Regions from separate parts of the Streptomyces sp. NBC_01454 genome, predicted to be linked through region 3. Evidence: riboswitches for the same ligand, from Rfam matches in the RefSeq annotation. Region 3 holds a riboswitch; each other region holds the start of a gene.

Region 1 (10,934 bases), 2.4 Mb from region 3:
CGATCGCCCATCTTGGCCGCCGTGTACGCGGCAGTGGCCAGAAGCGAGACACTCGCGGCCAGCCGGGCGGTCTCGGGAGTGCCGCGATCCCCCCGCACGTCCTGCGCGGCCCTGACGGCGATATCAGTGGCGCGGGCGAGGTGACCTTGGCGGCGCCACGCACTGGACACCATCCGGTGCGCCTCGGCGGTCGTGAGGGCATCGCCGCCGATCCGCGCAGAGGTCAGCGCACGGTCCGCAGTGATCGCCACCAGCCCGTCCTCGCCGACCTTGATGCACAGCCGAGTGGCGATGTTGTAGAGGTCGGCGACGGCGGTGGCCGACAGCTCCGCCGGTTCCAGGCCCTGAGCTTGCGCGATCCTGCCGGGCAGGTTCCGGGCCAGCGTGTCGTAGCGGGCGGCTCGGAATTCCTCTCGGGACGCCTTCACTTCGGCAGCGACGCCGCGCGGTGACACCTCTCCGCGCTTCGGCACGGTGGCAGTGCCGTAGAGCAGGTGATCTTCCAGGGGCGCGAGGGTGCTGGCCTCGGCTGGAGAGGCACCGGCCAAGGGGGTGGTGAAGACAACCGCCGCAGCGGCCAGAAGTTCGCGGCGTCGCACGGGGTCGTCCCCCTCCTCTGGACCAAGATTGCGATCAACCCTAGCGGAGGCGGGCCGACGCCGAGTCGATACCGGCGTTGGCCCGGGCGGCGCAGCGGCGAGGAGGGCGGACAGCGAAATGCCTAAGACATCGGAGATCTGACGGAGCGTATCCAGGCTGTTGACCGGGATGACGTCCCGTTCGACCTGAGACACCCAGCTCTCCGACCGGTCGATCATCGCAGCCAGGTCCCGCTGCGGCCATCCTTTGCGCCTGCGCGCCTTGGCGATCGTCTTACCGAGTGTGAGTTCACTTCCCGCCACTGGGCACGCCCCCGAGGTCCCGTATCCGCATCGCGTGAGCACGCAACGGTACTGGTGCAAGGGGCTCATCTGTAGAGGACCGGGCAGCGAGAGTAGGCCAACTATCGGCTGGCCCACATCCCGCTGCTACGGGGTGCACCGATGTCGCACCCTGTACGCCACGTGATGCCGGGGCATCGCGCCGGACCCGTCCGCCAGAGGCGCTAGCTCTAGCTCCACTGTCCCAGCGCATTGGCGGCTCGGCACCGGCGACGAGGCAGCAAGCTCACACCGGCCCCTGATCGGCGATCTCGTCGATCAGTCCGCGAATCCGCCGCTCGATGTCGTCGCGGATCGGCCGCACGGCCTCGACGCCCTGCCCAGCGGGATCGGGCAACTGCCAGTCGAGGTACCGCTTACCGGGGAAGACGGGGCAGGTGTCGCCGCAGCCCATCGTGATGACGACGTCGGACGCCTGCACCGCCTCGGCGGTGAGCACCTTGGGCACCTCGGCCGAGACATCGATGCCAGCCTCGGCCATTGCCGCGATGACGGCCGGGTTCACGGCGTCGGCGGGGGCGGACCCGGCGGACCGCACCTGGACGCGGTCACCCGCGAGGTGCGTGAGGAACGCGGCGGCCATCTGCGAGCGGCCGGCGTTGTGGACGCAGACGAACAGCACGGAGGGCAGGGCAGCATCAGGCACGGGCAGGGCCTTCCTCGGGCAGCGGTTCGGCGATGGTGAAGTAGCGCCGTGCGTACAGCGCGACGTAGACGAGGCCGATCAGCACGGGTACTTCGATAAGCGGGCCGACCACGCCCGCGAGGGCCTGTCCGGAGGTGGCGCCGAACGTCGCGATGGCTACCGCGATGGCCAGCTCGAAGTTGTTGCCGGCGGCCGTGAACGCGAGCGTCGTCGCACGGGAGTAGTTGAGTCCGACGGATCGTCCAAGTGCCATGGAGCCCGCCCACATCAGGGCGAAGTACACGAGCAGCGGCAGCGCGATACGGGCGACGTCGAGCGGTTGCGAGGTGATCGCATCGCCTTGCAGCGCGAAGAGAATGACGATCGTGAACAGCAGCCCGTACAGGGCAAACGGGCCGATTCGCGGAATCAGCTTCGCCTCGTACCAAGCGCGCCCCTTGGCCTTCTCGCCGATCCGGCGCGTCAGGTACCCGGCCGCGAGCGGGATGCCGAGGAAGATCAGCACGCTGCGGGCGATCTCCCACACGGACACATCGAGGCCGGACCGCTCAAGGCCGAGCCACCCAGGCAGCACGGACAGGTAGAACCACCCGAGGGCCGAGAACGCGATCACCTGGAACACCGAGTTCAGCGCCACCAGGACAGCGGCGGCCTCGCGGTCGCCACAGGCCAGGTCGTTCCAGATGATCACCATGGCGATGCAGCGCGCCAGCCCCACGATGATCAGGCCCGTGCGGTACTCGGGCAGGTCCGGCAGGAACACCCACGCCAGCGCGAACATGAGCGCCGGGCCGACGATCCAGTTCAGCAGCAGCGAGGGCAACAACAGCCGACGGTCACGGGTGACAGTGTCGAGCCGGTCGTAGCGCACCTTCGCGAGAACCGGGTACATCATCACCAGCAGGCCGAGCGCGATGGGCAGCGATACGCCGGTCACGGTGACCTTGGCGAGGGCGTCCCCAAGGCCGGGTACGACGCGGCCGAGACCGAGACCGAGAGCCATCGCGGCGAGGATCCAGACGGCGAGGTACCGGTCGAGGAACGACAGGCGGCCGGCGACGGCCTGCTCGGGCACGGCGCTCACAAGGCAGCCCCGGCGGCCTCGACCGAGGCGGGCAGGGGCTCGCCGGCGGGGCGCGTCAGGATGCCCGCGAGGCGGTCCGTCATCTCGGGCAGCAGCCAGTAGTAGACCCACGTGCCACGCCGCTCACAGTCGATGAGGCCGGCCTGCCGGAGCAGCTTGAGGTGATGCGAGATCGTCGGCTGCGACAGGTCGAACGCAGGGGTGAGGTCGCAGACGCAGACCTCGCCTCCGGCACGCGAGGCGATCATCGACAACAGACGCAGCCGCACCGGATCGCCCAGCGCCTTGAACACCTTCGCCAGCTCTTCGGCCTGCCCCTCGTCGAGGGGAGCTGTCAGCAGCCCCGGGCAGCACGCACCTGCCTCATCGGCCTGACCGAGCACAACAAGCTCTTGTTTCGACATGCTTCTATGTTGACGTTTTTCAATCCAAGGCGCAAGCTTGCATCGAAAGACATCAATGTAAGCCGATGGGAGACCGCCATGTCCCGCGCACAGCTCGCCCTTCGCGTCAGCGACCTCGAAGCGTCGATCACCTTCTACTCGAAGCTGTTCGGCACCGAACCGGCCAAGCGACGCGACGGCTACGCCAACTTCGCCCTCACCGAACCGCCACTCAAGCTCGTACTGATCGAGGGCGTGCCCGGCCAGGAGACCCGCCTCGACCACCTCGGAGTAGAGGTCGAGTCCACGGACCAGGTGACGGCCGCCACGACCCGGCTCAAGGACGCCGGCCTCGCCACGTTCGAGGAGAACGACACCTCGTGCTGCTACGCCCTGCAGGACAAGGTGTGGGTACACGGCCCCGGCAAGGAGCCGTGGGAGGTCTACGTCGTCAAGGCCGACGCCGACACCCTCGGCAAGAGCGACGATCCGTCCGCAGGCACCGGCAGTGACGCCTGCTGCGCGAGCAAGCCGGTCGACGCGAACTCTGTCGCGGGTTGCGGCTGCGGAAGCTGACGCCCGCCCCTTGCCCCCCAGCAAAATCTGTGGCCAGGGGACACCCCGGACGAGAAGGACCCGGCAGGACGATGCGGAGTCCCCTGGCTCGTTGCGCCGGCCTTGCATGCGTAACCCTGTTGGCACGGCGGGCTTTTGGGCGCCATCCTTCCTCACCGACCAGCGTCCAGAGCACTGCACGACAAGCGCCACGAATGTCCGTGCCCCATCCGTGCCCTTCAGGCCGGTCAACAGCGGTCACGCGGGGCACCATCGGACGACGGCGCTAGGCAGCATTTCTGCAGGTCAGGGCCGGATGACTGCTCCAAGCCCCGTTGATTCCCAAGCTCAGGGCACAGGATAGGTCCGCGTCGCGTGGCCAAAGCTGCTTGGCAACCAGTCATTACGGGGGCGGCAGAGGGTTCCGGAGGCACACGACGCAATCGCCGGACTGGGGCTGAGGAAGGTGGGATGGTGATCCGACTTCACCAGCTCTCGTCTCACGGGTCTTGGGTGAGGAGCCGGGCATCCGACTGGAGAGGACGACAGGCCGTGACGGAACAGCGCTGCGATCGCTGTGATCTCATCATCGGGGCGGGGTGCGCCTGCCCGTCCGAGGGTGTGGCTCCTCGCATTGTTGGCGGCCAAGCACCGAAACAGGCCAGCCGCCACGGGCAGCCGCCCCACGCCATCATCGTGTCGCCTGCGGGGAACGCCCACCTGCCCGGCTGCAACCACCTCTCCGACAGCGAAATCGCTGGGCCGAAGTTCGGCTGGGTGGCTGGCCCCGATCCCGATGCCTGGTCCCGCATATCGGAGTCGCAGCCGCTGCGAGCCACCGAGGGCAACGCCGGGCGAGTGGCGACCCGTCGCTGCCTGACTTGCGATACCTACGCGTAAGACGCTGCGCCGAATGCCTGGTCAGCCGTCCGCCATGCGTGAGCGATGCGTGAGCGGACGGCGTGACACAGGCCGGTCCGGCGCTGGACCTGGCGTCAGCTGTAGGTGCCGTGACCAGGGAGAACCGGACTCCGGTGGACTACCTGGGACCCTGGGTCCCCGGTTCGTCGGGTCTTTTAATCCATTGGTTCAGGGTTCGAGCCCCTGATGGCCCACCAGAAACGGACGGGAGAGCCGTCCGCGGCGCCCACCGGCGCCCCGAGGGCCCGGGCCGGAGACGGTCCGGGCCCTTCGTCGTATGCCGCTCTCGCCCGCGGTCCCAAGTGGCCCTGACGCACGTGATCCTGGGGGCGCGCCGGCCTCGGTGCGGGCGCCCGGAGACGTCCATGGCACCCGGCCCCCGGCGGATGACCCGTCCGGCCCCCGGCGATTCGCCGCCCGGTCCCGTACCGGCAACCCTGGGGACGGCGGACGGCGGGACGGCGGCGTGGGTGCCCGCGTGGACGGGCGGCAGGGGAAGGGGCCGGTGCGGATGCGCGACGGTGCGGCGCCCCCCGAGGGCGGCGGGGAGCGGCGGGCCCCGGTGTCCCCGGCTGTCCGCCGCCTGGTGGGCCGCATCCCGGTTCTGCTGATCATCGGCGGCCTGGCCTTCGGCATGGCGGCGCCACCCGGCTGCACCGCCGCCCCCTTCTTCGCCGCCGCCCCGCCGGCCGCCGCGCCGCTGTCCTCGCTGCGGACCACCGCGCTGACGGCCCTGGCCGCCACGCTCGGCGAGATCTGGACCGTCCTCTACCGCGGCGCCGCACAGACCCGCGGGGCCGCGGTGACGGAGATCGTCCTGGTCCTCGCCGTTTCCCTGCTCGCGCCGGCCATCAACCGGGTGGTGCGGGCCGGCGGTGGCCACCCGGCAGCCGTGCAGGAGGCCGCGGCCGCCCAGCGCGCCGTCCTGCCCATGCCGCCCGCACGGCTCGCCGGGTTCGCCGTCGCCGCCCGCTACCGGGGTGCGCGAGCGGCCTCCGGGACCGGCGGCGACCTCTACGCGGCGCAGGACACCCCGCACGGCGTACGGCTGATCGTCGGCGACGTACGGGGCAAGGGCCTGCCGGCGGTGGCGTCCGCGATGACCGTCCTCGGCGCGTTCCGTGAGGCCGCGGATCAGGAGACCACCCTGGAGGCGGTGGCGGCGCGGCTGGAGCGGGCGCTGGAACGGGAGCGCGAGCGGTGCGACGGCCCCGACCGGTCCGAGGACTTCGCCACCGCCCTCCTGGCCGAGCTGCCCGCCGGCGAGCCGTCCGTCCTGCGGGTGCTCAACCGCGGCCACCCCGCCCCGCTGCTGCTCGCCCCGGACGGCGGGCTGCGCGAGCTGCTTCCGGCGGAGCCGGGGCTCCCGCTGGGGATGAGCGGGGTGGGCAGCCGGCCCGGCCGGCCGGACGAGACGTTCTTCCCGGCCGGTGCCCTGCTGCTCTGCTTCACCGACGGGGTGACCGCGGCCCGTGATCTGTTCGGCCGCAGCTACCACCCGCCGGGCAGACTGCGCGGCGGCCGCTTCCCGGGCCCGGACGTCCTCCTGGACACCCTCATCGAGGACGTCACCCGGCACACGGGCGGCGAACCGGCCGACGATGTGGCCCTGCTGGCGGTGCAGCGGCCGATGGGAGAGTAGGAGCGGGAGTAAGGAGCGAGGAGTAGGGAGCGGGGAGTAGGGGTGCGCCCGTGCGGGACGTGGTCGGCGGGGCCGGGCCGGGGCTCAGGTTCCGGGTGCGTCTGCTGGGTTTGCTGTGTTGGCTGGGTTGGCCGTGTTGGCCGTGTCTGCCGGGGCCGGCAGTCGGTGCAGGCTCCGGCCGTGCGGACCGGTGAGGGCGACCGGGCGTTCGTCCAGGGCGAGGGTGAGCCGGGCGTCCGGCCGGTCCGGGTGGGGCGAGCGGTGCGCGGGCGGGGTGATCCACGGCAGGACGGCGTGCGGCTCGTGGGAGATCCAGTGCCCGCCGCCGGGACGGCCGTCGAGCAGCGACCGGACGAGCCGCGCGAACTCCTCGCGGCGGGCGGGCGGAAGCGAGCCCAGCGCCTCGCTGTGGAAGATGACCAGGGTGGCCTCGGGCGGCGCCTCGGCGGCGAGCGCGGGCAGGTCGCCGACCAGATCGCCGCGCACCATCCGCGGCCGCGGCGCCGTCCGCACCGCCTCGACGGCCGCCGACAGCCGCGCCGCCCGCTCTCCGTCGCCCGGCCAGACGAGCGCCTGCAGCCAGCGCAGGTCCTCCGGCTCCGACACCGGGTCGAGCGGATCGGAGGTGATGCCCGCCCGCCAGACGATCCGGGGCAGCCGGCCGGCCAGCTCCTGGGCCGGCCAGTCCGTACGGCATCCGAACACCGCCGGACTCTCCGGCGCCCCGGCCTCGGTACGGGGGCCCGCACGGCCGTGTCCCAGCCCGTTCCCCGGCTCGTCCTCCGGCCCGTCCCCCGGCCCGTCCTTCGCGCCGTCCGCGAACGGGGCGTGCGCGAACGGGGCGTGCGCGTAGCGGTAGCGATAGCGGTCGGGGTGCAGGCCCAGCCCCGCGGTCGTCCCGGCCTCCAGCAGTGCCAGCGGCTGCGGCAGGGTGGCGAGCAGCGGCAGCAGTGCGGCGCAGTGGGCCGGTTCGTCGGTCCGGGGGGTGCGCCGCATGATGACCGCGCGCACCTCGTCCCAGTGCCGGACCGTCCACTCGCGCCACCGTTCGTACGCGGCCGCACCGCGCGGGCCCAGATCGGCGTGCGGTCCGTCGAGGTGGCGGACGGCGGCGAGCAGCAGGGCCGGCTGCTGCTTCTCGCCGGCGGGCAGCGCCCCCGACAACAGCGCGCAGAACTCCTCGTCCTGGCCGATCCGCGCGCTCAACTCCTCGTGCGCCTCGGACCGCCCCCGCGCCCGGTGCCAGGAGAACTCCCGGTACCGCTCCGCCACTGCCCATGCGCCACCGGCGCCCCCGACATGACCGGTGTTCCCGGCGTTGACGACCATGATCCGACGCTACTGCTCTCACGTTCCGTAACTGAGGGCCACCCCTCCGCATAACAACTGACGCACAATCACCGCGAGATCGTTTAGCGCCGGGTGGGCGACTCGCCCGGTTGCCACCCCGATGAGCCGCAAAGTCCCTGCCCCGGCTCGTGTGCCGGCCGTATCGATTCGTGGGAAGGCTTGGAATTCGGATGCGATCTCTATTACTGTCCGATAACGCAGCGCGGTCGTCCCAGCCGCCGCAAGAGGCGGCACCGTGCGCTGACGCCGAATCCCGCACGCGCTTTTCACGCACCCCCAGCACCTCGAACTGCACCAAGGGAACCGGGGAACCACTTCCTTGGGGTGAATCGGACGCCCTCCGCCAGCGGGCGCCCGTAGGAGACCTTCCTGCTCCGAACCCGTCAGCTAACCCGGTAGGCGAGAAGGAAGGAAAGGAGTGCGCCTCCGTGGCGTCCAACAGGCCTGCCCCCGAGGGTTCGTCCGCCTTTGAGCCCGATGACCGAGGTGCCTTCCGGGGCCCCGGTGATCCGGACGGAAACGGCGACGGTCCGTGGGAGGAATGGAATCCCACCGAGGAATCCGTCCGTTCCGTCCGCGGTAAGCACCGGGTGGCCAAGCAGCGTGCCGGCGGCCTCGCCCGCGGCGGCACGGTCCTGGGTGTCGGAGTGATCGCCGCGGTCGGCGCGAGCGGAATGGCCTCGGCCGAGGACCGCCCGCCGCTTCCGATCTCGATGCCCGACCTCGGCGGAATGGCCGACGACCTCTCCGGCGCCCTCCCGGACGCCGCGTCCCTCCCCGGCGTCGGCGGCCTCATATCCGACGCGGACGCGGACGCCGGCACGGCCTCCGGTTCCACGGATGCCGCCTCCGGTCCCCTCACCCAGGCCACCCGCACGGGCGCGGACGACGGCGGCGCGGGCCCCGGCGAGGCGCTGCGCAGCCGGATCCTCCAGCAGGCCGACGTGCAGCAGGGCGCCGGTGAGCAGGAGGCCCGCGACACCGCCGAACACACCGCCCTCCAGCGGGCCGAGCAGGAAGCCACCGCCCACCAGCAGTCGGCCGAGAAGGCCACCGCCGCCAAGAAGGCAGCCGAGATGGAGGCCAAGCGCCAGGCCGAAGAAGCGGCCCGTCAGAAGGCGGAGGCCGCGCGCCTCGCCAAGCTGGCCCAGAGCTTTACCGCCCCCGTCGCCTCCTTCACCCTGACCGCCGGCTTCGGCGAGGCCGGCGACCGCTGGGCCGCGGACCACACCGGTCAGGACTTCGCCGCACCGTCCGGCACGCCCGTCAAGGCGATCCACTCCGGCACCATCACCCAGGCCGGCTGGGCCGGTGCGTACGGCTACCGCCTCGTCCTCACCCTCGACGACGGCACCGAACTCTGGTTCTGCCATCTGTCCTCGATGGTGAAGACCTCCGGCAAGGTCGGCACCGGCGAGGTCATCGCCCGCGTCGGCGCCACCGGCAATGTCACCGGCCCCCATCTCCACCTGGAGGTGCGCCCCGGCGGCGGCGACCCGATCGACCCGATGCCGTGGCTGCGGGACCACGGAATCAAGGTGTAACGCCCCTGCGGGAAACCGCTGTTGGGCGCGGAGCCGCGAGATGCGGCGTGGGCGGCCGGACCCAGGAATAACTTCCGTCCCGCCGACGCTGCACCTTCGCATGACCACGACTCAAGGCCCCCGCACCCCCAAGTCCCTCGGCTCGCTCTCCGTCTCCCCGCTCTCCCTGGGCGGCAATGTCTTCGGCTGGACGGCCGACGAAGCCGAGTCCTTCGCCGTGCTCGACGCGTATGTGGCCGGCGGCGGCAACTTCATCGACACCGCCGACGTCTACTCGGCGTGGGTCCCGGGCAACAAGGGCGGCGAGTCCGAGACCGTCATCGGCAACTGGCTGGCCTCGCGCGGCAACCGCGCCGACGTCGTCATCGCCACCAAGGTCGGCGCCCACCCGGACCTCAAGGGTCTGTCCGCCGCGACGATCAAGTCCGCGGTCGACGACTCCCTGACCCGCCTGCGCACGGACTACATCGACCTCTACTACACCCACTACGACGACGAATCGGTCGAGGTCGGGGAGTTCCTCACGGCCCTCGACGACCTCGTCCGGGCCGGCAAGGTCCGTGAGATCGCCGCCTCCAACATCTCGGCGCCGCGCCTGGCGGAGTCCCTGGCCTTCTCCGCCCGCGAGGGCCTGGCCCGCTACGTCGCCCTCCAGCCGCACTACAACCTGGTCTCCCGCGACACCTACGAGGGCGACCTCGCCGACGTGGCCGCCCGCAACAACGTGGCGGCGGTGCCGTACTACGCCCTCGCCTCCGGCTTCCTGACCGGCAAGTACCGCCCGGGCACCACGACCGACAGCGCTCGCTCCGGTGCCGCCGCCAAGCATCTGACCACCGACCGCGGCCTCCGCGTCCTGCAGGCCCTCGACACCGTCGCCACCGCCCACGAGGCCGAAGTCGCCACCGTCGCCCTGGCCTGGCTCGCCGCCCGGCCCACCGTCGCGGCCCCGATCGCCAGCGCCCGCACGGTGGATCAGCTGCCGGCGTTGCTGGCGGTGGCAGATCTGACGCTCAGCGACGCCGAACTCACCTTGCTGAACGAGGCTTCGGCCTGAGCCAGGGGAACAACCACGGGCGGGGCCGGAACACGGGGCCGGCCCCGTGTTCCGCCGACCCCGGCCCTCACCCCTGCCGGCGGTCCACCACTGCCCACGACGCGGCGGCCATCCCACCCGCCACCGCGCACACCGAAGGCCACGCCCCGATCTTCTTCGCCAGCGGATGCGACCCGGCAAACGCCGCCACATAGGCCCCGCCCAACGCCACCGCCGTCGCATTCCCGGCCTTCTGCTGCCACCCCTTGGCCGCCACGGCCCCGGCCGCCAACAACGCCACTCCCCCAAGGGGCCGCTTCTTGGTCCAGCGGGCCACGGCGTAGCCGCCGAGCAGGCCGGTTGCGGCGATCACGCCTGTCGGTACGCGGGTCATGGGGAACCTCCACATCAGGGACAAGCCGTCGTAGAGCCTACGTCGGGGAGCCGCACACCGACCGGAGCACCCGCAGGGGCGATTTCAAGCCGGCCAACTATGGCGAAATCGCCATGATTTCCCGTGAATACCCATGTGCTTCAGCCGAAATTCCGAGATGGGGCACCCACTGTTTCGCGACCGGTGGCAATGCCTCCGCCCAGTGGCCGAGAATCGTGGCGTGGGCGGGGGCACCCCTTGTTCGGCTCGAGCGTCACTTGTGTGACGCGTGCGCTCGGAACACCGGCATCCCGGCCCGCGACGGGTCCGGTCCAGGGTGAGGCGAAGACGGTGGAAGATCTCGTGAGTGATGAAATCGAGCGCATGTACGAAGTTTTCAGGGATCTGCTCGACACCGGCACGCCTGAGGAATCCGTAAAGAAACTGGAAGTCCTGCAG
Region 2 (8,080 bases), 1.5 Mb from region 3:
GGCGCACCCGCCCACCGGGCGGTGAGCGCGCATGCTGCCACCCGAACTCCCGCCGCTGCCCGCCCTCACCCGCGCCGAGGGTGAGCTGATCGACCGCTATCTGGAGGTGCTCGATCTGCTGGGCCGCATCAACCCGGCCCGCGGCGGTGGCACCTACAGCGGGCTGCGCGCCGCCCAGGCACTCGTCGGCAAGGCCACCGGACTGCGGGACGCGCTGACACTGATGCACCAGCGCGGCGAGAGCGAGCTGCACCGCGACACCCTGACCCGCGCGCTGCGGGTGCTGGACGGCGAACGGCGGGCCGGGCTCGTGGCGCTGCCGCCGCCCGAGGAGATCTGACGCGACACGCGGTGGGGCTGCCCATACGGCGTAGCCCTCACGGCCGTTGCGCAGTGGCCACGAATTGCCCCTTCACCGGCAATTTCTCCGGTCCCGGATGTTTCGTTCCAGGTCCGGGGCGTGCGACACCCGGGATCCTGACGCCTGAGGGAACAAAACCCACCATTCAGGCCAAATGTGACCCATCTCACACACGGCAATTTCAACTCGGAGTTTGGGCGGCGGGTGCGTGAGGATCCCTTCGACGACAAGACCCCGCCACAGCGACGGGGCGGTCCGGACGGGCGCCTAATCCCGCCGCCGTACCGGATGTCCGGTCGACGTTCTGGACCGGCGGGAGCGGAGGACCCGAGCAGGACGGGGTCCACGGCCTTCACGGGCCGGCGGACTCCTTGGGGTGAAGCCGTACGCACGGCCGGGCATTCTTCGCCTGCCCGAACCCGACAGGTCTTCCTTCGCAGGCGGCTGACGAAGGGTTTGCGCATGACTGTGCGCATGCATACGCCGAGTGTGCTGGCGCGCACCGGCACCGTCGCCGCGCTGACGCTGGTCACGCTCGGCGGAACGATGATCGCCCCGGGAGCGACCGGGGACGTGGAGGCCGCGTCCGTGTCCGCACACGCGCTGCGGGTCGCCGCCTCCAAACGGGGCTCCCCCTACCGGTACGGCGCCCAGGGGCCCAACGCCTTCGACTGTTCCGGGCTGACGCTGTACTCGTTCCTGCGCGCCGGCCGGGTCCTGCCCCGTACCGCCGCCGCGCAGTACAGCCGCACCCGGCACGTCCCGGCCGCGGCCCGCCGCGGTGGCGACCTGGTCTTCTTCCATTCGGGCAGCGGCATTTACCACGTGGGGATCTACGCCGGGAACGGCCGGATGTGGCATGCGCCCAAGGCCGGGAGCACGGTGCGGCTGGAACGGATCTGGAGCCACGGGGTCTGGTACGGGCGGGTGCGCTGAGCCGCGCACTCTTCTGACTACCCGTCAATTACCTCCGGCCGAACGGCCGGAGGCACGGGGCGTGCCGCGATTCAGGCGAGCACCACCTCGACCAGCAGGACGCCCCCCAGCGCCGTCAGCAGCGCTCCGGTGGTGGCCTCCAGGGCACGGGCCACCCGCGGGCGGCGCAACCAGGTGCCCAGACGGTCGACGAGCAGCGCGACGGCGGGGAACCACACCAGCGCCATCGCGACGACCAGGGTGGCCAGCAGCAGCGTACGGGGCAGTGCGGGCTGTCCCGCCGGGACGAACTGCGGCAGCAGACTGAGAAAGAGGACCGGGGCCTTGGGATTGAGCGCGTTCGCCAGGAAGCCCTGGCGCAGGCTGCGCGCGGTGCCCAGCGGCGCGGCCGGGTGGCTGTCGTCGCCCGGCGCCCCTTCAGCGGGTGCGGCCGTCGGGTCCGTGGTGGCCGCCGGGCGCCGCAATGCCGCGGTCAGCGCGCGGGCCCCCAGATACAACAGATAGCCCCCGCCGAGCAGTTGGACGGCCCCGAACAGCGCGGGCACGGCGACCAGCACGGCCGCGAGCCCGGCCACCGCCACTGCGGTGTGCACCAGCAGCCCGCCGGCGACCCCGACCGCGGTCGCCACCCCCGCGCGCCGCGAGTCGAGCGCGTTGCGCACCACGACCGCGAAGTCCGCGCCCGGCATGGTGACCATGCCCGCGGCGACTCCGGTGAAGGCCATCAGCTGTCCGTCCATGCCAGCAGCTTCGCTGGTCAGAGCCTTTAATGGGTAGTGGCAATGTTCTGGGAGGGCCTAAAGAGGTTCTTATGTACGACCCCACACGACTGGCCGCACTGGTGGCGGTGGCCGAGGCCGGCTCGATCACCCGGGCCGCCGCCCGACTGGGCTACACCGCGCCCGCACTCTCCCAGCAGCTGGCCAAGCTGGAGCGGGAGGCGGGGACGGCGCTGCTGGTGCGCCACCACCGGGGGACGCGGCTGACGGCGGCCGGGGAGCTGCTGCTCGTGCGGGCCCGGCGGGTGCTCGACGAGCTGGCGCAGGCGCGGCACGAGCTGGCCCGGCTGGCGGGGCTGTCCGGGGGCCGGCTGCGGGTCGGCACGTTCATGACCGCCGGTACGCATCTGCTGCCGCCCGCGCTCAGCGCCTTCCGCCGGGCGCACCCCGATGTGGAGCTGAGCGTGACGGAGTACGTGCCGCCACAGGCCGCCGAGGCGGTGGCGGTGGGCGACGTCGATCTGGCGCTGACGCATGCCTATGTGCCGGGCGAGGCGATGCCGCCGCCGGACGGGGTGCGCCTCGAACCGCTGCTGACGGAGGAGCTGGTGCTGGTCACGGCGCCCGGCCATGCCCTGTCGGCGGGCCCCGGACGGCTGCCGCTCGCCGAACTCGCCGGACAGCCGCTGGTCAGCATGGCGCCGGCCAATCCCAACCGGCGGGAGGTGGAGGCGGTGCTGGCGGCGGCCGGGGCGAGCGTCGCGGTGCGCTGTGAGTCGCCGAGCTATGCGGTGGCGTGCGCGCTGGTGAGCGCGGGGCTGGGGGTGGCGGTGGTTCCGGAGATGGTGGCGGAGGGCTCGGTGACACCGCTGGGGGTCCGCCGGCTGGACCCGCCCGAGCTGCGCCGCCGGATCGCGGTCGCCCACCGGCCCGACGCCGGCAGCCCGGCCGCGGACACCCTGCGGGCCCTGCTGCGCGGCGCGTTCGCCCGCCACTCCCCCGCACCGTGACCACGGGAACGACGACGGGCGACGCCCGCTCCTGACGACGGGTCAGCCGACCGGCGCCGTGGCCAGGATCGTGCCGACCGCCGTGTCAATCTGATCGTCCGTCAGGTCCGCCCGGGCGGTCAGCCGGAGCCGGGAGATCCCGTCGGGCACCGACGGCGGCCGGAAGCAGCCGACGACGAGTCCGGCCGCGCGGCAGTCGGCGGCCCAGCCGACCGCCGCCTCCGGCGAGGGCGCGCGGACCGAGACCACCGCGGCGTCCGGCCGCACCGCCGTCAGACCTGCCGCGGTGAGCCGGTCGTGCAGCGTGCGTGCGACCTGCCCGGCCCGGGTGGCGCGCTGCGGTTCACGGCCCAGCACCCGCAGCGCGGCGAGTGCGCCGCCGGCCGCCGCCGGGGCGAGACCGGTGTCGAAGATGAACGACCGGGCGGTGTTGACCAGGTGCTCGATGACCCGGGCCGGGCCGAGCACCGCACCGCCCTGCGCGCCCAGCGACTTGGAGAGCGTCACGGTGGTCACCACATCGCCGTCGCCGGCGAGCCCGGCCGCCCACAGTGCGCCGCGGCCGCCCTCGCCGAGGACGCCCAGTCCGTGGGCGTCATCGACGAGCAGCGCGGCGCCCCGCGTCCGGCAGACCTCGGCGAGTGCGGGGAGCGGGGCGGCGTCGCCGTCGACCGAGAACACCGAGTCGGTGACGGCGAGCGCCCGGCCGTCGTGGCCGCCGAGCGCGGCGCGTACGGCCTCCGGGTCGGCGTGCGGGACCACTTCGGTGCGGGCCCGGGACAGCCGGCAGCCGTCGATGAGGGAGGCATGGTTGCCCGCGTCGGACACGACCAGGGTGCCGGCGGCGGTGAGCGCGGTGACCGCGGCGAGATTGGCGGTGTAACCGGACGAGAGCACCAACGCGGCCTCGAAGCCGCAGAAGGCGGCGAGTTCCGACTCCAGCCGGGCGTGGAGTTCGGTGCTGCCGGTCACCAGCCGGGAGCCGGTCGCGCCCGCGCCCCAGCGGTGTGCGGCGGCGGCCGCGCCACGGGTGACCTCGGGGTGCCGGGCGAGTCCGAGGTAGTCGTTGCCGGCCAGGTCGAGCAGCGGGTGGTCGGCCGGGCGGGGACGAAGGGTGCGGACCAGTCCGGCGCGCCGGCGTGCGTCGCGGGCTTCATCGATCCAGTCGAAGGCGGTGCCGGGTGCCGGACGGCGGGCCTCGGCGGGGGCCGCCGGTGAGCTGTCGCGGGGCAGCGTGGGGGCGGAGTCCTGCGGCATCGGCGTCCTTCGTCCGTGGGCCTCGATTGTGGGCTGTTGATAGACGTTAGCGGTCGTTCCGCAGGCCCACAGTGTGGCGATACACACACCTCCATCCAGGGTCGTTGTGGGAATCCTCCTTGGCCGGGGACGGTGACGTAGGCCAGGATCAACGCCATGGACCTGCTGAACGCACTGGTGGACAAGGGATTGCGGCGCGAGTTGCCGACCCGCGAAGAGGCGCTGGCCGTGCTGGCGACCTCCGATGACGAACTGCTCGATGTCGTGGCCGCGGCCGGAAAGGTGCGCCGTCAGTGGTTCGGGCGGCGGGTCAAACTCAACTATCTCGTCAACCTCAAGTCGGGTCTGTGCCCCGAGGACTGCTCGTACTGTTCGCAGCGGCTGGGGTCGAAGGCGGAGATCCTCAAGTACACCTGGCTCAAGCCGGACGACGCCTCCAAGGCGGCGGCCGCGGGGGTCGCCGGCGGGGCCAAGCGCGTCTGTCTGGTGGCCAGTGGCCGTGGTCCCACGGACAGGGACGTGGACCGCGTCTCGAAGACGATCTCCACCATCAAGGAGCAGAACGAGGGCATCGAGGTGTGCGCCTGCCTGGGTCTGCTCTCCGAGGGTCAGGCCGGGCGGCTGCACGAGGCGGGCGCCGATGCGTACAACCACAACCTCAACACCTCGGAAGCCACATACGGCGACATCTGCACCACGCACGACTTCTCGGACCGTGTCTCCACCGTCCAGCAGGCCCAGGCGGCCGGAATGTCGGCCTGTTCCGGGCTGATCGCCGGTATGGGGGAGAGCGACGCCGATCTCGTCGATGTGGTCTACGCGCTGCGCGAGCTGGACCCCGACTCCGTCCCGGTGAACTTCCTGATCCCCTTCGAGGGCACCCCGCTCGCCAAGGAGTGGCACCTCACCCCGCAGCGTGCGCTGCGCATTCTGGCGATGGTGCGGTTCGTCTGCCCGGACATCGAGGTGCGGCTGGCCGGCGGCCGCGAGGTGCATCTGCGCAGCATGCAGCCGCTGGCGCTGCACCTGGTCAACTCCATCTTCCTCGGCGACTATCTGACCAGCGAGGGCCAGGCCGGCAAGGACGATCTGGCGATGATCGCGGACGCCGGTTTCGAGGTCGAGGGCACCGACACCAGCACGCTGCCCGAGCACCGCCGCGCGAGCTGCGGCGGGGCGGAGCACGCGGAGTCCACCTGCGCGGGCGGCGACGCGGCGCCCGCCGCCACGATCCCCGCGCCGCCCGAGGAGAGCCGCCGCGACCTGGTCTCGGTGCGCCGCCGGGGTGCCGGTACCGAGCTGCCGCCCAATGCCTGAGCCGCTCTCCCCCCGCGAGCTGCTGGCCCTCGACCGGCAGCACGTGTGGCATCCGTACGGGCCGATGCCCGGCCGGACCGCACCGCTGCTGGTGGAGTCGGCCTCCGGGGTCCGGCTCCGGCTGGCCGAACCGGTCGAGGGCCGGGACGAGTTGGTGGACGGCATGTCGTCGTGGTGGTCGGCGGTGCACGGCTACAACCACCCGGTGCTCAACGAGGCGGCGCACGGCCAGCTGGGGCGGATGAGCCATGTGATGTTCGGCGGGCTCACCCATGAGCCCGCGGTGCGGCTGGCGAAGCGGCTGGTGGACATCACCCCGGAGCCGCTGGAGCACGTCTTCCTCGCCGACTCCGGTTCGGTGTCGGTCGAGGTCGCCGTGAAGATGTGCCTGCAGTACTGGCGCTCGCTCGGCAAGCCGCGCAAACAGCGGCTGTTGACCTGGCGGGGCGGCTATCACGGCGACACCTGGCAGCCGATGTCGGTGTGCGATCCGGACGGCGGAATGCACGAGCTGTGGCAGGGGGTGCTGCCGCGGCAGATCTTCGCGGACGCGCCGCCGGCCGGCTTCGATGCCGCACCGGACGAGGCGTACGCGGCGCAGCTGCGCGAGCTGATCGGCCGGCACGCCGAGGAGCTGGCGGCGGTGATCGTGGAGCCGGTGGTCCAGGGTGCGGGCGGGATGTCGTTCCACTCCCCCGGATATCTGCGGGTGCTGCGGGAGGCCTGCGACGCGCATGGCGTGCTGCTCATCTTCGATGAGATCGCGACCGGCTTCGGCCGTACGGGCTCGCTCTTCGCCGCCGGACACGCCGGGGTCTCCCCCGATGTGATGTGTCTCGGCAAGGCACTGACCGGCGGCTATCTGACCCTGGCGGCGACGCTGTGCACGGCGGCCGTCGCGGACGGCATCTCCCGCGGTGCCCTGCCGGTGCTGGCGCACGGCCCGACGTTCATGGGTAATCCGCTCGCCGCGGCGGTCGCCGATGCCTCGATCGATCTGCTGCTGTCCCAGGACTGGGCGCAGGAGGTCAAGCGGATCGAGACCGGACTGCGGGCGGGGCTGGCGCCGGCCGCGAGCCACGCCGGGGTCCGCGAGGTGCGGGTGCTCGGCGCGATCGGTGTCGTGCAGCTCGACCACGAGGTGGACATGGCGGCCGCGACCCGGGCGGCGGTCCGGGAGGGGGTGTGGCTGCGCCCGTTCAGGGACCTTATCTACACCATGCCGCCGTACATCACCGGCGACGACGATCTGGCGCGCATCTGCGCCGCGGTGTGCGCGGCGGCCCGCGAGGGCTGACCTCGCGGCGGGCGGGAGCGGGCCGGGCAGCCGGCCGGCCCCGGCCCCGGCCGCGCCCCCGCCGGCGCGGCGCGCACCGGCACTCTTCACCAGGAACCATCCGGCCGTCCCCCGGGGGACGGCCCGCGCAGAGTCGGAGGCACACCATGTCAGTGCTGTTCGTGACGGGTACGGGCACGGAGATCGGCAAGACCGTGACCACCGCCGCGATCGCCGCGGCGGCGCTCGCCCGGGGTCGCTCGGTGGCCGTGCTCAAACCGGCCCAGACCGGTGTCACGGCACACGAGACGGGCGACGCGGCGGAGGTCGAGCGGCTGGCCGGTCCGGTCACCACCCTGGAACTCGCCCGCTTTCCCGACCCGTTGGCGCCCGCGACGGCCGCGCTGCGGGCCGGTCTGCCGCCGGTGCTCCCCCAGGACATCGCCGAGGCCGCCGCGAAACTGGACGCCTCGCACGACCTGGTGCTGGTCGAGGGCGCGGGCGGGCTGCTCGTCCGCTTCGACGCGGACGGCCACACCCTCGCCGACGCCGCGCGGCTGGCGAAGGCCCCCGTGCTGGTGGTCGCCCAGGCGGGCCTGGGCACCCTGAACGCCACCGCGCTGACCGCGCTGGCGCTGCGCGCGTACGGACTCGACTCCCCGGGCGTCGTCATCGGCAGCTGGCCGGCCGCGCCCGATCTGGCCGCGCGCTGCAATCTGGCCGACCTCCCGGAAGCGGCCGGCGCCCCGCTCCTCGGCCTGGTCCCGGAGAACTCCGGCGCCCTCGCCCCGAACGCCTTCCGCGCCGCGGCACCCGGCTGGCTGACACCGGCGCTCGGCGGATCGGACACGTTCCGGATCCCTGTATGAGCCGCTCATGACGGTGGCGGGTGGGCAGGGCGGGCCGCCCGGCGGGGCACAGTGCCCCCGGCCCGTACGGATGTGCGCACCACGGACCGGGTGACTCGCGGGGACTCCTTGTCCGCCCAGTGGGGAGACTGACGGCAGGAGCGGGCATCGCCGGCGAAGGGGTCCGTCATGTTGCAGCGCAGAAGAGTGCCGCAGGGCACCGTCCACCACCCGGTGTTCGCCCGTTACTACGCGAGCTGCTGCGGTCCGGCGGCGGACGCGCGAGCGGGGGTGGCCGCGCTCCGCAGGGAGTTGCTGGCGGGCGCCACGGGCCGGGTCATCGAGGTCGGCGCCGG
Region 3 (10,934 bases):
TGGAGAAGTACTTCGGCTCGATCCCCTCGCACGACGGCAAGCAGCCGCCGCGCGACGGCACGCTGCCCGACATCATCGGCGGCCAGCTGCGTGAGGTCGTCGAGGAGGACGTGCCCTCCCGCGCCCTGATGGCGGCCTACCGGCTGCCGCACGACGGCACCCGTGAGGCGGACGCCGCGGATCTCGCGCTGACCGTACTGGGCGGCGGCGAGTCCTCCCGTCTGTACAACCGGCTGGTGCGCCGTGACCGCAGTGCGGTGGCCGCCGGCTTCGGCCTGCTGCGGCTGGCCGGCGCGCCCTCGCTGGGCTGGCTGGACGTGAAGACGTCCGGCGGGGTGGAGGTCCCCGGCATCGAGCGCGCGGTCGACGAGGAGCTGGCCCGCTTCGCCGCCGAGGGGCCGACCCCGGAGGAGATGGAACGGGCGCAGGCCCAGCTGGAGCGTGAATGGCTGGACCGGCTCGCCACGGTCAGCGGCCGCGCCGACGAACTGTGCCGCTTCGCCGTCCTGTTCGGCGACCCGCAGCTCGCGCTGAGCGCCGTCCAGCGTGTCCTGGACATCACCCCCGAGGAGGTGCAGGCGGTCGCCAAGGCCCGGCTGCGCCCCGACAACCGCGCGGTGCTGGTCTACGAGCCGACCGAGCCGAACGACGCCGCCGACACCGAGGAAGGGCAGGCGGACCAGTGAGCGACGCCACCACCCACGCCGACACCCCTGTGAGCACGATGGACTTCCACCCGCAGCCCCAAGGCGGCGCGCCCAAGCCGTGGGCCTTCCCGGCGCCGGACCGCAGCCAACTGCCCAACGGTCTCACCCTCCTGACCAGCCACCGCCCCGGCCAGCAGGTCGTCGCCGTCGAGATCAACCTCGTCGCGCCCCTGGACGCCGAGCCCGAGGGCCTGGACGGCGTTGCCACGATCATGGCGCGGGGGCTGTCCGAGGGCACCGACAAGCACGACGCGGAGGAGTTCGCCGCCGAGCTGGAGCGCTGCGGCGCCACCCTGGACGCGCACGCCGACCACCCCGGTGTACGGGTCTCCCTCGAGGTGCCGGCCTCCCGGCTGCACCGCGCGCTCGGCCTGCTCGCCGACGCGCTGCGCGCCCCCGCCTTCCCGGAGAGCGAGGTCGAGCGGCTGGTCCGCAACCGCCTCGACGAGATCCCGCACGAGCTCGCCAACCCGGCCCGGCGCGCCGCGATGGCGCTGTCCAAGGAGCTGTTCCCGGCCACGGCCCGGATGTCGCGCCCGCGCCAGGGTACCGAGGAGACCGTCGCGCGCATCGACGCCGCGGCCGTCCGCGGCTTCTACGACGCCCATGTACGGCCCGCCACGGCCACCGCCGTCATCGTCGGCGACTTCACCGGCGTCGACCTGGACGCGGCGCTGGCCGACACCCTCGGCGCCTGGAGCGGCTCGACGGCCGAGCCGCTGAAGGCCTCGCCGATCGCCGCCGACGACACCGGCCGCGTGGTGATCGTCGACCGTCCCGGTGCCGTCCAGACGCAGCTGCTCATCGGCCGGATCGGCCCCGACCGGCACGACCGGGTGTGGCCCGCGCAGGTCCTCGGCACGTACTGCCTGGGCGGGACCCTCACCTCCCGTCTGGACCGTGTGCTGCGTGAGGAGAAGGGCTACACCTACGGGGTGCGCGCGTTCGGCCAGGTGCTCCGCTCCACCGCCCCCACGTCCCCCGAGGGGGCCACGGGTGCCGCGCTGCTGGCCATCAGCGGCTCGGTGGACACCGCCTCCACCGTTCCGGCCCTCGAGGACCTGTGGAAGGTGCTGCGGACCCTCGCGGCAGGGGGGCTGACCGACGACGAGCGGGATGTCGCCGTGCAGAACCTCGTCGGGGTCGCGCCGCTGAAGTACGAGACCGCGGCGGCCGTCGCGGGCACGCTGGCCGACCAGGTGGAGCAGCACCTCCCGGATGACTTCCAGGCGCAGTTGTACGCCCGCCTCGTGGAGACCGGCACGGTCGAGGCGACCGCGGCGGCGGTCAGCGCGTTCCCCGTGGACCGGCTGGTGACGGTCCTCGTGGGTGACGCGGCGCAGATCGCCGAGCCGGTCAAGGAGCTGGGCATCGGCGAGGTGACGGTCGTCGGCGGCTAACCCCGCCCGTATGACGAAAGGTCATATATCGACAAAGCGGCTCCCGTGGCACTCACTCGCCACGGGAGCCGCTGTATGTCCGTTTTCTTACAGCTGGTTGCGCAGGTTCTTGTGGCATCCCGCACAAAAATCGGCTTCTGTTTGCCCCACGAAAGTGGCCCCGTTTAGCGTCGTCCCGGCTGTTCGTCACAAGTCCGCCACAACAGTGGCACCGGACAGTCATCGCCGAGTCCCCGTACGGCGCGAGCCAGGGGAGCCGGGGACCCACGCGTCCCTTGGGGTGAATCGGACTCCTCTCCCGAGGAGCCCGTAGGAGACCTTCCTGCTCCGAACCCGTCAGCTAACCCGGTAGGCGAGAAGGAGGGAAAGGACAAGCCCGTACATGGCGTTCATCCGTGCCACCGGGAAGCACCGCCGCGCCAACCGTCCTACCCGGACGACCCGCAACGTCGCCGGTATAGCCACCCTCGCGGCGGGCGGTGTGGTCGCCTCCGTGGCCTCGCCGGCACTGGCCGCGACGGACGTGGCACCCACCCATGACACCGGTCTGCAGCAGGCCGTCGTGATGGGTGACGAGCTCGCCGGCCATGTCGCGGCCCAGGCCGACGCGCAGCGCGCCGCCGCGGAGTCCGCCGCCGCACAGGCGAAGGCCGAAGCCGTCGCGAAGAAGCAGGCCGACGAGGCCAAGCGGCGTGCCGAGGCCGCCCACAAGGCCAAGGTGCGCGCCGCCCGCGATGCCGAGCGCAAGCGTCTGAACACCTTCGTCGCGCCGGTCGCCGACTCCTACGTCTCCACCGGCTACAAGGCGTCCAGCAGCCTGTGGTCCTCGGGCAGCCACACCGGCATCGACTTCCACGCCGCCTCCGGCACCAGCGTCCGTGCCGTCGGCTCGGGCACCGTCGTCGAGGCGGACTGGGGCGGCTCGTACGGCAACAACATCGTGATCAAGATGAACGACGGCACGTACACCCAGTACGGTCACCTGTCGTCGTTCGCCGTCTCGGTCGGCCAGAAGGTCACCCGCGGCCAGCAGATCGCCCTCTCCGGTGCCACCGGCAATGCCACCGGCCCGCACCTGCACTTCGAGGCCCGCACCGGCCCCGACTACGGCTCGGACATCGACCCGATCACCTACCTGCGCGCACACGGCGTCAACGTCTGACCTGCCGCTGGCCCGTCCCCACGCCCGGGAGGGGTGCCCCGCACCGCGCGTCCTCCCGAAGCCCCGGTCCCATGACCGGGGCTTCGGCGTATCCGGCGCGGCGTCGCGTTTGCGGTGCGGGGGGCGTGCACCGGAGGCGGAGCCGGCGTGCCCACGACTTCCGGCCAAAAGTATCCATGAATATTCTGTGCCCGTCGGAAAAGCCGTGCCGGTCTAATAGAGTCACGGAAAAGCCGCCGACCGGCGGCGTTTCCTGGGGATCACGGCGGAGGCTCGGAAGATGCGAGGCCATATTTCCGCGCATGCGGTGTGCACGGCGATTCGCGACGACATTGTCTCCGGTGCGCTGGCGCCGGGGAGCCGGCTGATCGAGGAGATCCTCGCGGCCCGTTACGGCGTTTCCAGAGTGCCGGTCCGTGAGGCGCTGCGCACCCTGCAGTCCGAGGGCTTCGTCACCACCCGCCACCACGCCGGGGCCTGCGTCGCCGAGCCCACCGCGCAGGAGGCGGCCGATCTCCTGGACGTCCGCGCCCTGTTGGAGCCGCTGGGCGCCGCCCGCGCGGCCGCCCGCCGCAGCCCGGCCCACCTCAAGGTGCTCCGCGGCCTGGTGCGGCTCGGCCGCGAGCGGGCCCGGCACGGCGATCCGGGGGACCTGCAGCAGCTGGACGACTGGTTCCACGAGACGCTGGCCCAGGCGGTCGGCAGCCCCAGCCTGACGGCGCTGCTGACCCAGCTGCGGCGCAAGATCGAGTGGATGTACGCCGTGGAGCCGCCGACCCGCTCCGCCGAGTCGTGGGACGAGTACGGTGCCGTGCTGGACGCGGTGGCCCGGGGAGACGCGGAGCGGGCCCGCGCCCTGATGGCGGCTCATGTCGAGCGCTCACTCCCCGTGTACCGGCTGCGACGCCCGCTCAAGACCGGGGTGAGGGATCCGAAACCGCCCGTCAACACGGTGCGCGTCCGCCCTTAACAACCGTCCCGTATACAAAGAGGTCCCGCATGCGAAGAAGTGCGGGACGTGTGGAACGGGCTTCGGTGAGCAGAAGCGAGATCCCTCCGGTGCAAATGCGGCCGGTATTCGGGGATCTATTCTGTGGCGCCGCGAACGGTGAATGGTGCGCGCCGAATGGTGCACGTTTTGCGGCACCGAGATGGGTTGTCACAGCTGACGTGCGCGCTATTTCTCGCCCGCCGGATTTCCGGGTGGTCGGGAAAATCCGGTGCACCCGCGCGACAAAGGCGCGCGCGGCGGCCGTGCACACACCGTGGCCCCGCCTCGGACTCAGGGCGCAGTGAAGCGGCCCCGTCGCGGCAACCGGTGACCGGTCGCCGCGACGGGGCCGCCGCGTACAGCAGAGAGCCTGTGGGCTCAGACGGTCTCGGGGAGCTCCTCGAGACCCTCGGCGACGAGCTTGGCCAGGCGGTCGAGCGCGGCCTCGGCGCCGTCGGCGTCGGAGGCCAGCACGATCTCCTCGCCGCCCTGGGCGCCGAGGCCCAGGACCGCGAGCATGGAGGCGGCGTTCACGGGGTTGCCCTCGGCCTTGGCGATCGTTATCGGGACACCGGAGGCGGTGGCCGCGCGGACGAAGATCGACGCGGGGCGGGCGTGCAGGCCTTCGGCCCAACCGACATTGACGCGGCGCTCTGCCATGGTGTTGCCCTTCAAAGTCGTGACTGTTGTCTAGACCAGTCTCTCACGCTGCCGGACCTGCTCCAGCGGACGCGCCTGCTGGCCTTCGCCGCCCCTGGTCCCCAAGGGAGGCCCGGCCGGCCGGGCCCGCCGCACGGTCTCCACGGCATCATCGGCCTGCCTGCACCCCGAGCGTACGCGCGCCGGGCCCGTTGTCGGTGCCCGGCCGTACGCTGTCCGCATGCAGAAGTCGCAGGACCACGCGTACCCGACCCACTGGGAAGCAGACGTGGTGCTGCGTGACGGCGGGACGGCGCGGATCCGCCCCATCACCCCCGACGATGCCGAGCGGCTGGTCTCCTTCTACGAACAGGTCTCGGACGAGTCGAAGTACTACCGCTTCTTCGCCCCCTACCCGCGCCTGTCCGACCGCGATGTGCACCGTTTCACCCACCACGACTACGTCGACCGGGTCGGTCTCGCCGCGATGGTCGGCGGCGAGTTCATCGCCACCGTCCGCTACGACCGGATCAACGACCAGGGCCTGCCCGCCAAGGACCCCGAGGACGACCAGGCGGAGGTCGCCTTCCTCGTCCAGGACGCCCACCAGGGCCGCGGCGTCGCCTCCGCCCTCCTGGAGCACATCGCGGCCGTCGCCCGTGAACGCGGCATCCGCCGGTTCGCCGCCGAGGTGCTCCCGGCGAACTCCAAGATGATCAAGGTGTTCACCGATGCGGGCTACACCCAGAAGCGCACCTTCGAAGACGGTGTGGTCCGGCTGGAGTTCGATCTGGAGCCGACCGAGCAGTCCATGGCTGTGATGCGCGGCCGCGAGCAGCGGGCCGAGGCCCGCTCCGTCCAGCGGCTGCTCACCCCGCGCTCGGTCGCCGTCATCGGCACCGGCCGCGCCACCGGCGGTGTCGGCCGCACCGCCCTGCGCAGTCTCCTGGACTCCGGCTTCACGGGCCGGGTGCACGCCGTCAACCACGCGTTCCCCGACGGGATGCAGCGGCTGGACCCCGAAGGCGTACCGGCCGTCCGCGCGCTGCGCGAGATCTCCGAGCCGGTCGATCTCGCCGTCGTCGCCGTGCCCGCGGACCGCGTCCCCGACGTCGTCCGTGACTGCGGTGAACACGGCGTCCAGGGGGTGCTGATCCTGTCCTCCGGTTACGCCGAGGCGGGCCCGGAGGGCAGGGAGCGGCAGCGCGCCCTGCTCGGCCAGGCCCGCTCGTACGGCATGCGGCTCATCGGCCCCAATGCCTTCGGCCTGATCAACACCGCCCCCGGTGTGCGGCTGAACGCCTCCCTCGCGCCCCAGATGCCCGGTGCCGGCCACATCGGCCTGTTCACCCAGTCCGGCGCCATCGGCATCGCCCTGCTCAGCGGACTGCATGCGCGCGGCCCCGGCGACGGCGGCATCGCCGGCATCTCCGCCTTCGTCTCGGCCGGCAACCGCGCCGACGTCTCCGGGAACGACCTGCTCCAGTACTGGTACGAGGACCCGGACACCGATGTCGTGATCCTGTATCTGGAGTCCATCGGAAACCCCCGCAAGTTCGCCCGGCTCGCCCGCCGCACCGCCGCCGTCAAACCGGTCGTGGTCGCCAAGGGGGCCCGGCACAACGGCACCGCCCCGCCGGGCCACGCCGTGCCCACCGTCCGGGTTCCCGACAGCACCGTCGCCGCCCTGATGCGCCAGGCGGGCGTGATCCGCGTCGACACGGTCACCGAGCTGATCGACGCCGGGCTGCTGCTGGGCTCCCAGCCGCTGCCGGCCGGCTCGCGCATCGCCATCCTGGGCAACTCCGAGTCGCTGGCGCTGCTGGCCTACGACGCCTGCCTGACCGAACGGCTGCGCCCGCAACGGCCCCATGTCCTGACCTCGGCCGCGACACCCGACGACTTCCGGGCCGCGCTCGACGAGGCGCTGGCCGGCGACGGCTGCGACGCCGTGGTCGTCACCGCCATCCCCTGGGTGGGGGAGGGAGCCGCGGTCTCCCCGGGCGGGGGTGAGGGCGCCGCGCTCGCCGCCGCCCTGCGCACCGCCGCCGAGGCCCACCCGGAGAAGCCGGTCACCGTTGTCCATCTCGCCATGGACGAACTGGCGGAGAGGCTCGCGGCACCGGCACCGGCACCGGCACCGTCACCGGGAGGAGCCCAGGCATCGGGGCCCGACGCCCCCGCCGGTGACCGGGCGGCCCGCCACGAGAACCCGGCTCCGGCACCTGCCCCGTCGTCCCCGGAGTCCGCGCCGCCCCCGCGCCACCCGTCGTATCCCGCACGCCCCCCGGTCCCCCCGGGACCGCCGCCCACTCTCACCGCAGCGCAGCCGGCCAGGGCCCGTGACGCCGAGGCCACCGCCCCGCCCCCGCGCCGCGCCGCACCCCTGCGCATCCCCGCCTACCCCGCCGCCGAGCGTGCCGTCCGTGCGCTCGCCGAGGCCGTCCGCTATGCCACGTGGCGCCGGGAGGCCGCCGATCCGGGCCGGGTGCCCGAGTACGACGACATCCAGGAGGCGGCGGCCGGCGCCGACATCGAGCGCCTCCTCGACCGGCTCACCCGCGACGTCCCCACCGGCCGCTCCGTCCCCGTGCCGGCCGAGGACGCCGAGGCCCTGCTCGCCCGCTACGGCATCCACACCCGCCCCGTCCTCCCCGCCCCCGACCCGGACACCGCCGTCCGCGCCGCCGCCCGCCTCGGCTATCCGGTGGCCCTCAAGACCACCGCACCCCATCTGCGGCACCGCGCCGACCTCGGCGGCGTACGCCTCGACCTCGCCGGCGAGCGGGAACTCCGCCGCACCTATGCCGAATTGACCGATTTCCTCGGCTCCCCGGAGGAGCTGCGTCCGGTCGTCCAGTCGATGGTGCCGCGCGGTGTCGACACGGTCATCCGGGCCGCCATCGACCCGGCCGCCGGCGCCGTCCTCTCCTTCGGCCTGGCCGGTGCGCCCTCCGAGCTGCTCGGCGACATCGCCCACCGCCTCATTCCCGCCACCGACCGCGAGGTCGCCGAGCAGATCCGCTCGATCCGGGCCGCCCCGCTGCTCTTCGGCTGGCGCGGGTCCCAGCCCGTGGACACCGCGGCGCTGGCCGAACTGCTGCTGCGGGTCTCCCGGCTCGTCGACGACCACCCCGAGGTCGTCGGTGTGGACCTCGAACCGGTGGTCGTCGCCGCCCACGGCCTCTCCGTTCTGGGTGCCTCCGTCCGCCTGGCCAGGCCCCCTGCCACCACTGACCTCGGCCCCCGCCGGCTGCCCGTCTACTGAGGCTCTCGCGGCCCGGTACGCCCCGTAAGATGGACCCCATGGCTAAGACCGGTACGACGACCCAGGGACTGCGTGCGGCGATCGAGCGCAGTGGCTATTACCCGACGCTCGTGGCCGAGGCGGTGCAGGCCGCGGTCGGCGGTGAGCCGGTCGTGTCGTACCTCGTCCATCAGGAGACGACCTTCGACGCCAACGAGGTCCGCCGTCATGTCACGGTCCTGGTCCTGACCGGCACCCGCTTCATTGTCAGCCACACCGACGAGCAGGCCGCCGACGCCACCTCCCCGTCGCCGTACGCCACCACCTCCACCGAGTCGGTCAAGCTCGGCCGGATCTCGTCCGTGGTGCTCAGCCGCGTGGTCGCCAACCCCGAGTCGTACACCCCCGGCCAGCTGCCCCGCGAGGTCGTGCTGACCATCGGCTGGGGCGCGGTCGCCCGCCTGGACCTGGAGCCCGCCGCCTGCGGCGACCCCAACTGCGAGGCGGACCACGGCTACACGGGCTCCTCCACCGCCGACGACCTCTCGCTGCGGGTCAGTGAGGCCGGTGACGGACCGGACTCGGTGCGCGAGACGCTCACCTTCGCCCAGGCGCTCTCCGAGGCCACCGCGGCCACCACCACCCGCTGATGGCCCACACCGTCCCCGCCTGGCCGGAACCCGAACCGCTCGACCCGCTGGCCGCCCCCGCGCCGCGGTACGGCACCGGCTCGCTCGCCGATCTGCTGCCCGGCATCGCCGCGGGACTGGGGATACCCGGCGTGCACACCTCGCTGGAGCTGACCCCCGCCGACCGGGCCTGCGTCTTCCTGATCGACGGCCTCGGCTGGGAGCTGCTGCGCGACCACCCGGAGGAGGCGCCGTTCCTGACCTCGCTCCTGGACACGTCGTGCAACGGCACCGGCCGCCCGCTCACCGCCGGCTTCCCCTCCACCACCGCCACCTCCCTCGCCTCGGTCGGCACCGGCCTGCCGCCGGGCGCCCACGGCCTGCCCGGCTACACCTGCGAGGACCCGGCGACCGGCGCCCTGATGAACCAGCTGCGCTGGTACCCGTGGACCGACCCCCATGTCTGGCAGCCGTATCCGACGGTGTTCCAGCGCGCGGACGCCGCCGGCATCCACACCTGCCAGGTCTCCGCACCGAACTTCCAGCACACCCCGCTCACCAAGGTCGCGCTCAGCGGCGGCACCTTCCACGGCCGGCTCTCCGGCGAGGAACGGATGGACCTCGCCGCCGAGCAGCTCGCCGCCGGTGACCGCTCGCTGGTCTACACGTACTACTCCGAGGTCGACGGCAAGGGGCACCGCTACGGCGTCAACTCCGATGCCTGGCGCGGCCAGGTGATGTACGTCGACCGGCTCGCCCAGCGGCTGGCCGAGCAGCTCCCGCCGCGCAGCGCCCTGTACATCACCGCCGACCACGGCATGATCGACATCCCCTTCGACCCGGAGTCGCGGATCGACTTCGACGAGGACTGGGAACTGCGCGCCGGCGTACGCCTGTTGGGCGGCGAGGGCCGGGCCCGGCACGTCTACGCCCACCCGGGCGCGGCCGCCGATGTGCTCGCCGTATGGCGCGAGGTGGTCGGTGAGCAGATGTGGGTCGCGAGCCGCGACGAGGCCATCGCCGCCGGGTGGTTCGGTCCGTCGGTCGATGACCGGGTGCGTGCCCGGATCGGTGATGTCGTGGCGGCCGCCCATGCCGACATGGTGATCATCGCGACCGAACGGGAGCCCCGGGAATCGGAGATGGTCGGGATGCACGGTTCGATGACCCCGGTGGAGCAGCTGGTGCCCCTCCTGGAAGTCCGTACCTGATCCACGCGGCCCGCCCCCCCCGCACTTCGCCACGCCCCCCCCACGAGCCCGAAAGGCCCGCAACTCCCCATGCCCGAGCTGGTGTTCTTCTCCGGAACCATGGACTGCGGAAAGAGCACCCTCGCTCTGCAGATCGAGCACAACCGCTCCTCCCGCGGCCTGCAAGGCATGATCTACAGCCGCAACGACCGGGCCGGCCGCGGCAAGCTCTCCTCCCGCCTCGGCCTGGTCACCGAGGCCGTCGAGGCGGCGGATGACATGGACTTCTACGCCCATGTCATCGGGCACCTCTCCTCCGGCGGCCGGGTCGACTACGTCATCGCCGACGAGGCGCAGTTCCTGGCCCCCGAACAGGTCGACCAGCTCGCCCGCGTCGTCGACGACCTGGAACTGGACGTCTTCGCCTTCGGCATCACCACCGACTTCCGCAGCAAGCTCTTCCCCGGCTCCCAGCGCCTGGTCGAACTGGCCGACCGGATAGAGGTGTTGCAGGTCGAGGCGCTGTGTTGGTGCGGTGCCCGCGCCACGCACAACGCCCGTACCGTCGACGGCCGGATGGTCGTCGAGGGCGCGCAGGTCGTCGTCGGCGACGTCGTGGGAGACGTGGACAGCCCCCAGGCCGAGGTCGGTTACGAGGTGCTGTGCCGGCGCCACCACCGCCGCCGCCAGACCTCGACGACGGCCCGCGCGGCCGCCCTCTCCCCGGACGTACTGCCCGTCGACGGCGCGAAGTAGCGGCCGCCCGCCGGCACCCGCGCCCGCACGCCCCACGAATGTCGGTGCGCCGGCACCGGCGCCCGATGGACGCTCTCCGCTTCGCGGGGAGGGAACCCACCGCTCCGCCCGGCGCGTCCTCGCGGGCATGACGCACACTCCGGTCCTGCTGCGCCCCGCCGTCCCCGCCGATCTCGACTCGCTCGTGGAACTACACACCCGGGCCCGCACCGC

What was found. Region 3 has a riboswitch for cyclic di-AMP ahead of OIU81_RS08965 (M23 family metallopeptidase). Riboswitches for the same ligand answer to the same signal wherever they lie in the genome.
Region 1: linked by a shared signal. The riboswitch ahead of OIU81_RS19680 (M23 family metallopeptidase) and the one ahead of OIU81_RS08965 (M23 family metallopeptidase) in region 3 are both predicted to bind cyclic di-AMP.
Region 2: linked by a shared signal. The riboswitch ahead of OIU81_RS02085 (C40 family peptidase) and the one ahead of OIU81_RS08965 (M23 family metallopeptidase) in region 3 are both predicted to bind cyclic di-AMP.

Annotation. Positions count from the first base shown of each region.
Region 1 covers NZ_CP109460.1:4,431,920-4,442,853, forward strand. Annotated here, with positions in the region: gene OIU81_RS19645 (helix-turn-helix domain-containing protein) at 1-971, opposite strand, end outside; gene OIU81_RS19650 (arsenate reductase ArsC) at 1,168-1,587, opposite strand; gene arsB (ACR3 family arsenite efflux transporter) at 1,580-2,671, opposite strand; gene OIU81_RS19660 (ArsR/SmtB family transcription factor) at 2,668-3,075, opposite strand; gene OIU81_RS19665 (ArsI/CadI family heavy metal resistance metalloenzyme) at 3,154-3,630, shown strand; gene OIU81_RS19670 (PP2C family protein-serine/threonine phosphatase) at 5,042-6,172, shown strand; gene OIU81_RS19675 (DUF2332 family protein) at 6,257-7,501, opposite strand; cyclic di-AMP (ydaO/yuaA leader) riboswitch at 7,793-7,939, shown strand; gene OIU81_RS19680 (M23 family metallopeptidase) at 7,951-9,066, shown strand; gene OIU81_RS19685 (aldo/keto reductase) at 9,167-10,123, shown strand; gene OIU81_RS19690 (hypothetical protein) at 10,191-10,496, opposite strand; gene OIU81_RS19695 (Z1 domain-containing protein) at 10,839-10,934, shown strand, end outside.
Region 2 covers NZ_CP109460.1:572,784-580,863, forward strand. Annotated here, with positions in the region: gene OIU81_RS02075 (ATP-dependent Clp protease proteolytic subunit) at 1-25, shown strand, start outside; gene OIU81_RS02080 (hypothetical protein) at 32-340, shown strand; cyclic di-AMP (ydaO/yuaA leader) riboswitch at 629-819, shown strand; gene OIU81_RS02085 (C40 family peptidase) at 824-1,297, shown strand; gene OIU81_RS02090 (LysE family translocator) at 1,369-2,037, opposite strand; gene OIU81_RS02095 (LysR family transcriptional regulator) at 2,109-3,026, shown strand; gene OIU81_RS02100 (8-amino-7-oxononanoate synthase) at 3,069-4,283, opposite strand; gene bioB (biotin synthase BioB) at 4,440-5,600, shown strand; gene OIU81_RS02110 (adenosylmethionine--8-amino-7-oxononanoate transaminase) at 5,593-6,897, shown strand; gene bioD (dethiobiotin synthase) at 6,996-7,745, shown strand; gene OIU81_RS02120 (class I SAM-dependent methyltransferase) at 7,914-8,080, shown strand, end outside.
Region 3 covers NZ_CP109460.1:2,058,547-2,069,480, reverse strand. Annotated here, with positions in the region: gene OIU81_RS08975 (M16 family metallopeptidase) at 1-686, shown strand, start outside; gene OIU81_RS08970 (M16 family metallopeptidase) at 725-2,107, shown strand; cyclic di-AMP (ydaO/yuaA leader) riboswitch at 2,321-2,477, shown strand; gene OIU81_RS08965 (M23 family metallopeptidase) at 2,490-3,269, shown strand; gene OIU81_RS08960 (GntR family transcriptional regulator) at 3,550-4,239, shown strand; gene OIU81_RS08955 (HPr family phosphocarrier protein) at 4,639-4,920, opposite strand; gene OIU81_RS08950 (bifunctional acetate--CoA ligase family protein/GNAT family N-acetyltransferase) at 5,141-8,167, shown strand; gene OIU81_RS08945 (DUF5998 family protein) at 8,206-8,796, shown strand; gene OIU81_RS08940 (alkaline phosphatase family protein) at 8,796-9,986, shown strand; gene OIU81_RS08935 (thymidine kinase) at 10,056-10,721, shown strand; gene OIU81_RS08930 (GNAT family N-acetyltransferase) at 10,849-10,934, shown strand, end outside.